2 regions of the Streptomyces sp. R11 genome follow, and region 2 is predicted to be linked to the other one. Evidence: riboswitches for the same ligand, from Rfam matches in the RefSeq annotation. Region 2 holds a riboswitch; the other holds the start of a gene.
The links. A riboswitch is a leader RNA that binds a small molecule or an ion and turns the genes downstream of it on or off. The one in region 2 is predicted to bind cyclic di-AMP.
Positions count from the first base shown of each region.

Region 1: it holds a riboswitch for cyclic di-AMP, as region 2 does, so the genes downstream of both, AB5J55_RS36795 (LysM peptidoglycan-binding domain-containing M23 family metallopeptidase) here and AB5J55_RS05895 (C40 family peptidase) in region 2, are expected to answer to the same signal.

Region 1 covers NZ_CP163432.1:7,947,276-7,952,123, forward strand. Annotated here, with positions in the region: gene AB5J55_RS36790 (alpha-galactosidase) at 150-2,219, shown strand; cyclic di-AMP (ydaO/yuaA leader) riboswitch at 2,528-2,685, shown strand; gene AB5J55_RS36795 (LysM peptidoglycan-binding domain-containing M23 family metallopeptidase) at 2,690-3,643, shown strand; gene AB5J55_RS36800 (SGNH/GDSL hydrolase family protein) at 3,907-4,692, shown strand; gene AB5J55_RS36805 (TetR/AcrR family transcriptional regulator) at 4,789-4,848, opposite strand, start outside.
Region 2 covers NZ_CP163432.1:1,296,353-1,301,200, reverse strand. Annotated here, with positions in the region: gene AB5J55_RS05915 (helix-turn-helix domain-containing protein) at 1-557, opposite strand, end outside; gene AB5J55_RS05910 (ATP-binding protein) at 771-1,229, shown strand; gene AB5J55_RS05905 (LysR family transcriptional regulator) at 1,245-2,162, opposite strand; gene AB5J55_RS05900 (LysE family translocator) at 2,256-2,879, shown strand; gene AB5J55_RS05895 (C40 family peptidase) at 2,945-3,418, opposite strand; cyclic di-AMP (ydaO/yuaA leader) riboswitch at 3,422-3,632, opposite strand; gene AB5J55_RS05890 (hypothetical protein) at 3,975-4,283, opposite strand; gene AB5J55_RS05885 (ATP-dependent Clp protease proteolytic subunit) at 4,291-4,848, opposite strand, start outside.

The DNA of each region.
Region 1 (4,848 bases), 6.7 Mb from region 2:
GCGGCCGACGGGGTGCGCCCTCGACGATACGACATGGCTTCCTGGGCCAATGAGTTGTCCACAGGCGTTGCCTCGGGGTCGCCCGACCCTTGATGATGTTGGTACTTGGTGGCACCTGTTCGTATCTGTTTCAGATCTGTGAGGGCTTGATGCTGGAGATCTCCGACGACGGCCGTACGTGGCTCCTCTCCGGGCCGACCAGCAGTTATGCCGTCCATCTGACGGACGCCGACGAGCTCCTGCACCTCCACTGGGGCCCGCGCATCACCCTCGCCGACGCCGAGGCCCTCGCCGTACGCCCGCTGCCGGAGTACTGGCCCTTCGAGTCCCCGCTCGACGGCCGCGAGGAGTACCCGGTCGAGGGCGGCCCCCGCTTCGTACGCCCCGCCCTGTCCGTGCGCACCGACGAGCGGCGTGGCACCGAGTGGGGTTTCGAGCGACACGAGACCGAGGGTGACGAGCTGCGGTTGCGCTTTCGTGACGGCGGGCTGAACGTCACCCTGCACTACCGGATGCGCGCGGACGTCGTGGAGCGCTGGGTGACTCTGGACAACCAGGGACCCGTCCTGGAGCTGCTGCGCGCCGACTCGGCCACCTGGACACTGCCCGACCGGGAGGGCCGGCGGTTGTCCCAGCTGCACGGCAGGTGGGGCGCCGAGTCCAGGCTCACGCAGGCCCCACTCACCTACGGTGAGAAGGTCATCGGCAGCCGTCGCGGACACACCGGGCATCAGCATCTGCCCTGGGTCGCGCTCGACACGGACGCCACCGAGGAGCGCGGCGAGGTCTACGGCTGCGCTCTCGGCTGGTCGGGGTCCTGGCGCATCGCCGTGGCGCAACTCCCCGACGCGCGCGTGCAGATCACCGGTGGCGCCGGATACGACGACTCGGGCCTGCTGCGCCTCGCGACGGGGGAGTCCTTCACGACGCCCGTCTTCGCCGGCCTGTGGAGCGACGGTGGCTTCGGCGGGGCCAGTCGCGCCTGGCATGCGTACCAGCGCGCGTACGTGATCCCGGACGCGGACCAGGACCGGCCGGTGCTGTTCAACTCCTGGGAGGCGACCGAGTTCGACATCTCCGAGGAGCAGCAGAGCCTGCTCGCGCGGCGGGCCGCGGCCATCGGCGTCGAGCTGTTCGTCGTCGACGACGGCTGGTTCGGGAAGCGCACCAGCGACCGCGCCGGGCTCGGCGACTGGACCCCCAACCCCGACCGCTTCCCGTCCGGGCTCAAGCCGCTCGCCGAGTACGTGCACGCACTCGGCATGCGGTTCGGCATCTGGGTCGAACCGGAAATGGTCAATCCGGACAGTGACTTGTATCGCGCCCATCCCGAATGGGTTCAGCATCAAACGGGACGAAAGCGGACGGAACTTCGCAATCAGCTCGTACTGAACCTCGCGCGCGACGACGTGCAGGAGTACCTCTGGCAGCAGCTCGACGCACTCCTCTCCAGCGCCCCGATCGACTACGTGAAGTGGGACTTCAACCGCTGCTTCACCGACGCCGGCTGGCCCGGTGAGGCGTACCCGCAGCGCCTGTGGGTCGACCATGTGCGCGCTCTGTACGCCCTGCTGGACCGGCTGCGCGCCGCTCACCCCGGCGTCGCCTTCGAGTCCTGCTCGGGCGGCGGCGGACGGATCGACCTCGGTGTGCTCAGCCGTACCGACCAGGTGTGGACCTCGGACAACACCGACCCCCTCGACCGGCTCGCGATCCAGCACGGCTTCAGCCAGATCCACCCGGCGAGGGCCATGGCCGCCTGGGTCACCGACAGCCCGAACGCCATGCTCAACCACCGGGCCGCCTCCCTGCGCTTCCGGTTCGTGAGCGCGATGGCCGGAGTGCTCGGCGTCGGCGGCGACCTCACCCGGTGGACCGAGGGGGAGCTGGCCGAAGCGCGGGAGTGGGTGACGCTCTACAGGCAGATCCGGCCCGTGGTGCAGCGCGGCGACCTCTACCGGCTGCGGCCCCCGAGTGGCGGGCTCAGTGCGGTCCAGTACGCACTCGGTGACGAGACGGTCGTCCTGGCCTGGCTCCAGGCTCAGAGCTACGGCGAACCCGCCCCGCCGCTGCGGTTGCGCGCCCTGGACCCGACAGCGTCGTATGAATGCCTTGAAACGGGCGAAATTCACCGAGGGGCTGTATTGGTGCATCACGGACTACGCACCGACTTGCGGGGCGACCTTGATGCGACAGTTATCCGACTGCGTCGCATCTAGGAGTTCTGTCCGAATTGGCGCCTTAAATTCCAACTCGCTCCGGAGTAAAGGGAGCTGGAGAAGTGTCACGTGAGGAGCGTCATATTCGTGACCGTGCGTCGCTCGTCATGTTCACGTAATTCACATGCTTTTCGAGGGGTTTTGAGTCGGGCGACGTCCCGATAATTCACGGAGTGTGACCGGTAATTCCCACAAGGGATCAACGGGAACGCATTCGGACGGAACCCCTCACTTGTTCCGGTGCGTCTTCCTCGCTTACGTTCCACACCAATCCGGACGGACGCCTAATCCTGCCGCCGACCGGATCCCGCGCTAACTCACCCGTACCCGGCAGGAGCGGGGGACCCACAGGTACAACCGCCTGTTCCGGTCTCCGGAACGGCTTGGGGTCAAGTCGCGTCCCGACGCGACCGGGCATCTCCAGCCCGCACCCGACAGCTCACCTCGCAGGCGCCGGAGAGGAATTCGCCATGCCCGCGAAGGGTAAGCATCGCCGCCCGAAGTCCCTGCGCTTCACCCGCTCCATCGCCATCGCCGGAACAGGTGGCGCCGCTCTCGCTCTCCCGCTCATGGGGGCCGCCGGCGCCCACGCCGCTCCCTCTCAGTCCGTTTCGGAAAAGGCCGTTCAGTCCGCTCCGGTCGCCGAGAAGAAGGCCGAGAAGAAGGCCACCGGCAAGAAGGCGGACGCGCGGACCTATTCGGTCAAGGTCGGCGACTACCTTGCGAAGATCGCCGACGACCAGAACGTCAGCGGTGGCTGGAAGAAGCTCTACGCCGACAACCGTGAGGCCGTCGGCGCGGACCCGGCGCTGATCCACCCGGGTCTGAAGCTCACCATCGGCGGCAAGAAGGCCGAGACGAGCGCCCCCAAGTCCTCGTCCGCCCCCTCGTCTTCCTCCTCCGCGCCTTCGAAGCCGTCCTCGGACACGACCGCCTCGAAGTCGTCGGCGTCCAAGTCCGCCGCGTCGAAGACCACCACGACCGCCCAGAGCGCCGAGAACACCAGCGCCTCCAGCGGCTTCTCCGCCCCCCTCGACGGCGCCACCCTCGGCACCGCCTACAAGGTGGCCGGCAGCATGTGGTCCAGCGGCTACCACACCGGTGTCGACTTCTCCGCCCCCACCGGCACCCCCCTGAAGGCGGTCGGCGCGGGCACCGTCGTCTCGGCCGGCTGGGGCGGCGCGTACGGCAACCAGGTCGTCATCCAGCTCGCCGACGGGCACTACGCCCAGTACGCCCACCTGTCCTCGCTGTCCGTCTCCAGCGGCCAGTCAGTGACGGCGGGCCAGCAGATCGGGCTCTCCGGCGCGACCGGCAACGTCACCGGCCCGCACCTCCACTTCGAGATCCGCACCACCCCGGACTACGGCTCGGACCTGGACCCGGTCGCCTACCTCCGCTCGAAGGGCGTCTCCATCGGCTGACGCCTGCCGCGAAACCACCTGCCTGACACGCTGCCGAAGGCCGGACCCCGATCCCCGGGTCCGGCCTTCGGTGTGCGTGCACACGGCTGAGTGGCGGTTGCGCCCACAACACCCCTGATCAGAGGGTTATTCCACGTTTGGTGAACACTTTAGGAGTGGCTTATCTCACCGATCGTCAACCCCGTCCTACGGTCGCGTAGGTCACATTCGAAGGTGAATCATGGGCCGATGTGGCAGACGATTCGAAGAGTGACAGCAGATCAGTGATCGGGTCGTACGTTGCGGTGGGGGACAGCTTCACCGAGGGCGTCGGCGACCCCGGCCCCGACGGGGCGTTCGTCGGTTGGGCCGACCGGTTCGCGGTCCTGCTCGCGGACCGACGACCCGAGGGCGACTTCAACTACACGAACCTCGCCGTGCGCGGCAAACTGCTCGACCAGATCGTCGAGCACCAGCTTCCGAAGGCCGTCGAACTGGCCCCGGACCTGGTCTCGTTCTGTGCGGGCGGCAACGACATCATCCGGCCCGGCACCGATCCCGACGAGGTGGCCGAGCGCTTCGAGCGGGCGATCGCCCGACTCACCTCCGAGGTCGGCACCGTCATGGTGACGACCGGTTTCGACACCCGTGGCGTGCCCGTGCTGAGACATCTGCGCGGCAAGATCGCCACGTACAACGGTCATGTGCGGGCCATCGCCGACCGGTACGGATGCCCGGTTCTCGACCTGTGGTCCCTGAAGACCGTTCAGGACCGCCGGGCCTGGGACCACGACCGGCTCCACCTGTCTCCCGAGGGGCACACGCGCGTGGCGCTGCGGGCGGGCCAGGTCCTCGGCCTGGAGATCCCGGCCGACCCTGACCAGCCCTGGCCGCCGCTCCCGCCCCGCGGCACCCTCGACGTCCGCCGCGACGACGTCCAGTGGGCCCGCGAGTACCTGGTGCCCTGGATCGGGCGACGCCTGCGGGGCGAGTCGTCGGGGGACCACGTCACGGCCAAGGGCGCGCTGTCGCCGTACGACATCAAGATGCGGATCGAATCGGTGGCTTGAGAGCGGTTCTCAAGCGACCTGCAAGCGGTTCGCGGGTGACATGCACGCGTGGGCCGTACCGATCACGCGTCGGTACGGCCCACACGTGCGCCGGCGTCAGCGCGACGACGCCGTCAACGCCTCCCGCTCCAGCCCCAGTTCCCGGGCGAGCGCCTC
Region 2 (4,848 bases):
CCGATCTCCCGGTGCAGCACCGCCTCGTCGAGCACCGCGCTCAGCTCCAGCGGCGGCTCGGCGCGCAGCACGTCCTGCCTGGCCAGACGGACGGCGACCAGGGCGTCCAGACGTTCATCGGCGTCGTCGAGCCCGCCCACCGCGGCCCGGGTCACCGCACGGGCGTACTCCGGCGTCTGCAGCAGCCCGGGCACCACGGACGTCTCCAGCGTGCGCATCGCGCTCGCCTGGGACTCCAGGCTGATGAAGTCGCGGTACGTCGGCGGCAGCACTCCGCGGTAGGCGTGCCACCAGTGATCCCGGCCGCCACCCTCGTGGGAGCCCGCCAACACCAGCAGCAACTGACGTAGTTGGGCATCCTGTACGCCGTAGACGTCGAGCAGTAACCGCACATCGGCCGGTTTCACCCCGCTGGCGCCCGTCTCGATCCGGCTCACCTTGGACTGGTGCCAGCCCACCAGCCGGGCCGCCTCACCACTGGTGAGCCCCGCCCCGGTGCGCAACGCACGCAGTTCCGCGCCCAGTTTCCGGCGGCGCACCGCGGGACCGTGCTGCATGGGCAACTCCTTACTCCAACCGAGCCGCCCAAATACGGTCTGCCGTCGCAGAGTTCACCGCTTCGAGCGACAGATATATGCATATCTTGGGGGATCGGCACCGTGACGGCCCTGGTAATGGCAGTCTGGCGACGAAGCACCAGTCCGGGACCGTACTCGAACCCTCCGCTCCGTGTCGGACTGCGGTCCCGTTGGGAAAGGGACGACATCGCCATGGCAGATCATTTGGAAGCATCCGTCACTCTGCCGAGCGATCCCGCCTCGGTCTCCGCGGCCCGGACCTACGTGGTCACCACCCTCGCGGAGTGGGGACTGCCACCGGACACGGAAGTGGCCGACACCATCCGCCTGATCGTCTCCGAACTCACCACCAACGCCGTACAGCACACCCTCGGGCAGTCACCCACCTTCACGGTGGACCTCGTGCTCGACCGTGACGAACACCTGCGCATCGGGGTCACCGACAGCCACCCCCGCTTCCCCAAGCGGCTGCCCGCCGCCGTCCAGCAGGACAACGGCCGTGGCCTGGTCATCATCCGCTGGCTGACCGCGGAATGCGGCGGCAAGCTGAGAGTGCGCCCGACCCGCGAAGGCGGCAAGACCATCTCCATCGAACTGCCGTGGACGGTGCCCGCGGAACCCGTGCCGACCGCCGGACCCCAGGAACCGTAGCCGCGAGCCCGCCCCTCAGGTCTGCCGCGACCGGCCGAACGTGCCGCGCAGCAGAGCCCGGAAGGCGTCCGCGGCCGGAGCCGCCTCCTCGCTCCGGTGGGCGACCGAGATCGTACGGCGCAGCTGTGCGCCCTCCAGCGCGCGCACCCCGACCGGAGTGACCGACGTACGCGCCACCATCTCCGGTACGACCGCGACCCCGAGCCCCGCACTGGCCAGCGCGCACACCAGGAGATACCCCGGCGTCGGCACCAGCACCGAGGGCAGGGCCCCCGCCCGGGCCAGCACCGCCTCCACGCCCCGCCGGGCCGGAGCGTCCGGCGCCATGCTGATCAGCGGCTGCCCGGCGAGCTCGGCCAGCGGCAGCCGTGCGGTCCCGCTGGTGAGGGCGTGGCCCGGAGCGGACACCAGGACCAGCTCCTCGACGAGGATCGGCTCGACGCGGACCGAGGACGCCAGCGGGATCGGGTCGCCCGGCTCATACGCGTGCGTCAGGGCCAGATCCACCTCACCGGCCGCCACGGCCGCGACGCCGGCCGACGGTTCGTAGTCGGCGACCGTCAGCTCCACGTCCGGATGGGCCCGCCGGAAGGCGCTGAGGGCCGGCGGCAGCAGGTGGATGCCCCCCGCGGTCTGGAAGGTGCCGAGCCGGAGCGTGCCGCCCGACAGGCCGGTCAGCCGGGCCAGCTCGTGCCGTGCCCGCTCCAGCTCGTCGAGCACCCGCCGGGCCCGCGCCACCAGCAGCTCGCCAGCACCCGTCAGCCGGGCCCCGCGGTGGTGCCGTACCAGTAGGGCGGTGCCCGCCTCGCGCTCCAGCTTGGCCAGCTGCTGGGAGAGCGCGGGCGTGGTGTAGCCGAGCCGCTCGGCCGCCCGGGTGATCGAACCCGCCTCGGCGACCGCCACCAGGGCGGCGAGCCTGGTCGGGTCGTACATGCCGGGCTCCTCGTCTGCCTAAACCAATGCTTTAGGGCAGCCCAGGATATTCGAAATACCTGCTGAAGGCTTCCGCGCGGCACGCTGGGTGCCATGGACGCTCAGCTCATCGCCTTCACCGGGGTCTCCGCCGGCCTCGTCGCCATGCCCGGCGCCGACTTCACCGTCGTCGTGCGCAACGCCCTCGTCTCCCGCCGGGCCGGCATCGCGTGCGCGTTCGGGATCGGGGCCGGGCTGCTGGTGCATGTGACGCTGGCGGTGCTGGGGGTCGCCGCGGTCCTGGCCGCCGTACCGGCGCTGTTCCGTGCGCTCCAGGTGGTCGGCGGGGCCTACGTGTTGTACCTGGGCGTCCAGACCCTGCGGCAACGGCGCAGTGAAGTGAGTGAAGTGACGGACACGCGCGAGGATTCCACCGGGCGACCGCTGCGGCAGGGCTTCGTCACCAACGCCCTCAACCCGAAGGCGTCCCTCACGTTCCTCAGCGTGCTGCCGCAGTTCGTGCCCGCGGGCGCTCCCGCGCTGCCCCGGACGCTGCTGCTCGCCCTGATCGTGCTGGCGATCGCGATGGTGTGGTTCCAGGTGGTCGCCCTGCTGGTGGACCGGCTCGGGCGATGGCTCCGCCAGCCGCGCGCCGCCCGGGCGGTCACGACCGTCACCGGCGTCGCGCTGACGGCCTTCGGCGTGGGACTCCTCGCCGGGCCGCTGATGGCCGTCTGACGGCCTTTCTGGTGCCTCGGGGGCGATGACGGCGTGTCAGGCCGCCGCCATCGCCCCCGGGAGGGTCACTTGACCCGGCCGTACCAGACGCTCCTGGTCCAGATCTTCTGCAGCTTTACAACGTCCCCGCTCTTGGGGGAGTGCCAGATCTTTCCCTTCCCGGCGTAGATGCCGACGTGGTAGACGTACGACCCCGAGTGGAAGAACACCAGGTCTCCGGCCTTGCGGCTCTTGGCGGAGATGTGGCGGGTCTTGTTGTACTGCTGGGCCGCCGTACGGGGCAGTTTCTTGCCCGCCTTCTTGAACGAGTACAGCGTCAGCCCGGAGCAGTCGAACCGGTTCGGCCCCGTGGCACCCCACTTGTACGGGGAGCCCTTCTTGGAGGCCGCGACCTGAAGTGCCTTCGTCGCCGGTGTGGCCGCCTCTGCTTCGGACGTGAAGCCGGGCGCCACTATCGAGCCGCCCACTGCGGCGATGGTGAGAGCCGAGGCCGTGCCGGCCCGGGCCATGAGCGACGGGACACGATTGAGCGCAGTCATGCGCAACCCTTCGTCAGCCGCCTGTGAAGGATGACCTGTCGGATTCGGGCTGGCGAAGTTGCCCGGCCGCGTTGCCGCGGCTTCACCCCAAGGGCTGCTCGGATCGAACGAACGTCCGCTCCGGCGACCCGTCTTGCTCGGGTCCTCCACTCCTGCCGATCCACTCCTGTCGACCGGTCATCCGGGCGGCGGCAGGACTCGGCGTCCGCCCGGACCGCCCCGCCGCTGCGGCGGGGGCTTGTCGTCAGACAGGGATCTTGACGCACGGATGAGCGAAATACCCAACGGAACCGGGGATTTGTGGTGTTAGTCACCACTCACCCGTTCGGGTGGGTACCCGCGTGTTCGAGAGGGCGTCCAGGGGGCGAAGGAGTCCCGGACCAGCGATGGAGCGCCTTGTTCCGCCCTGGGCTCATGCCCGTTGCGCAACCCTGATGGGCCAGCAAAAGGAGCCGTTGCTACGCCGATTGGGGGTACGCCGTTTGGTCCGTTTGAGCCTTGTTCCGGACGCCTCGTCAGTGGGATCGAGGCGTCCGGGATCGGCCTGTGCGCGTCGTCAACTGTCGGAGCGCGGCGGCACCGTGACACGAGCCGTGCGGCGCTCCCCGTCCAGCACGCGCAGCGCACGCGCGAGCGTGGGAGCGTGCAGCTCCGTCTCGCCCCGCTGGTGCATCAGCGCCAGCGCGTCCCGCAGCTCGGCCGCCTTGCGGACGAGCGCCTGGGCGGCCCGCAGTCCGCGGTAGGTGTCGCCGTCCTGCGCCGGGTTGATCCGGCCGAGCAGGTCCACCACGTCGAGATAACGGTCGATCAACTCACCCTCCGCGCGGGTCAGCGCGGGCAGGGGCGGCAACTCGGGTGGCAGCACCGGCCGATCACCGCCCCGTGGGCGGCGCGAGCGTCGCCTTGCGGCTGGGGATGATCCGGTCCACCAGTCCGTACTCCAGCGCCTCCTGGGCGTTCAGGATCTTGTCCCGCTCGATGTCCTCGGTCACCTGCGCGCGGGTGCGCCCGGTGTGCCGGGCGAGCATCTCCTCCAGCCGGGCCCGAATCCGCGTCAGTTCGTCGGCCTGGATGGCCAGGTCGTCGGCCTGGCCATCGATCGGTTCGGGCAGCCCCGGCTGATGGATCACCACACGGGCCCCGGGCAGCGCGAACCGCTTCCCCGGCGTGCCCGCGGCCAGCAGCACCGCACCGGACGCGCCGGCCTGGCCCAGGCAGATCGTCTCCACGTCGCAGGTGACGTACTGCATCGTGTCGTAGATCGCAGACATGGAGCTGAACGAGCCGCCGGGCGAATTGATGTACAGCGAGATGTCCTGGTCGGGGTCCTTGTGCTCCAGATGCATGAACTGGGCCATCACGTCGTTCGCCGAGGTGTCGTCGATCTGCGTGCCGAGAAAGACGATCCGCTCCTCCAGCAGCTTCGAGTA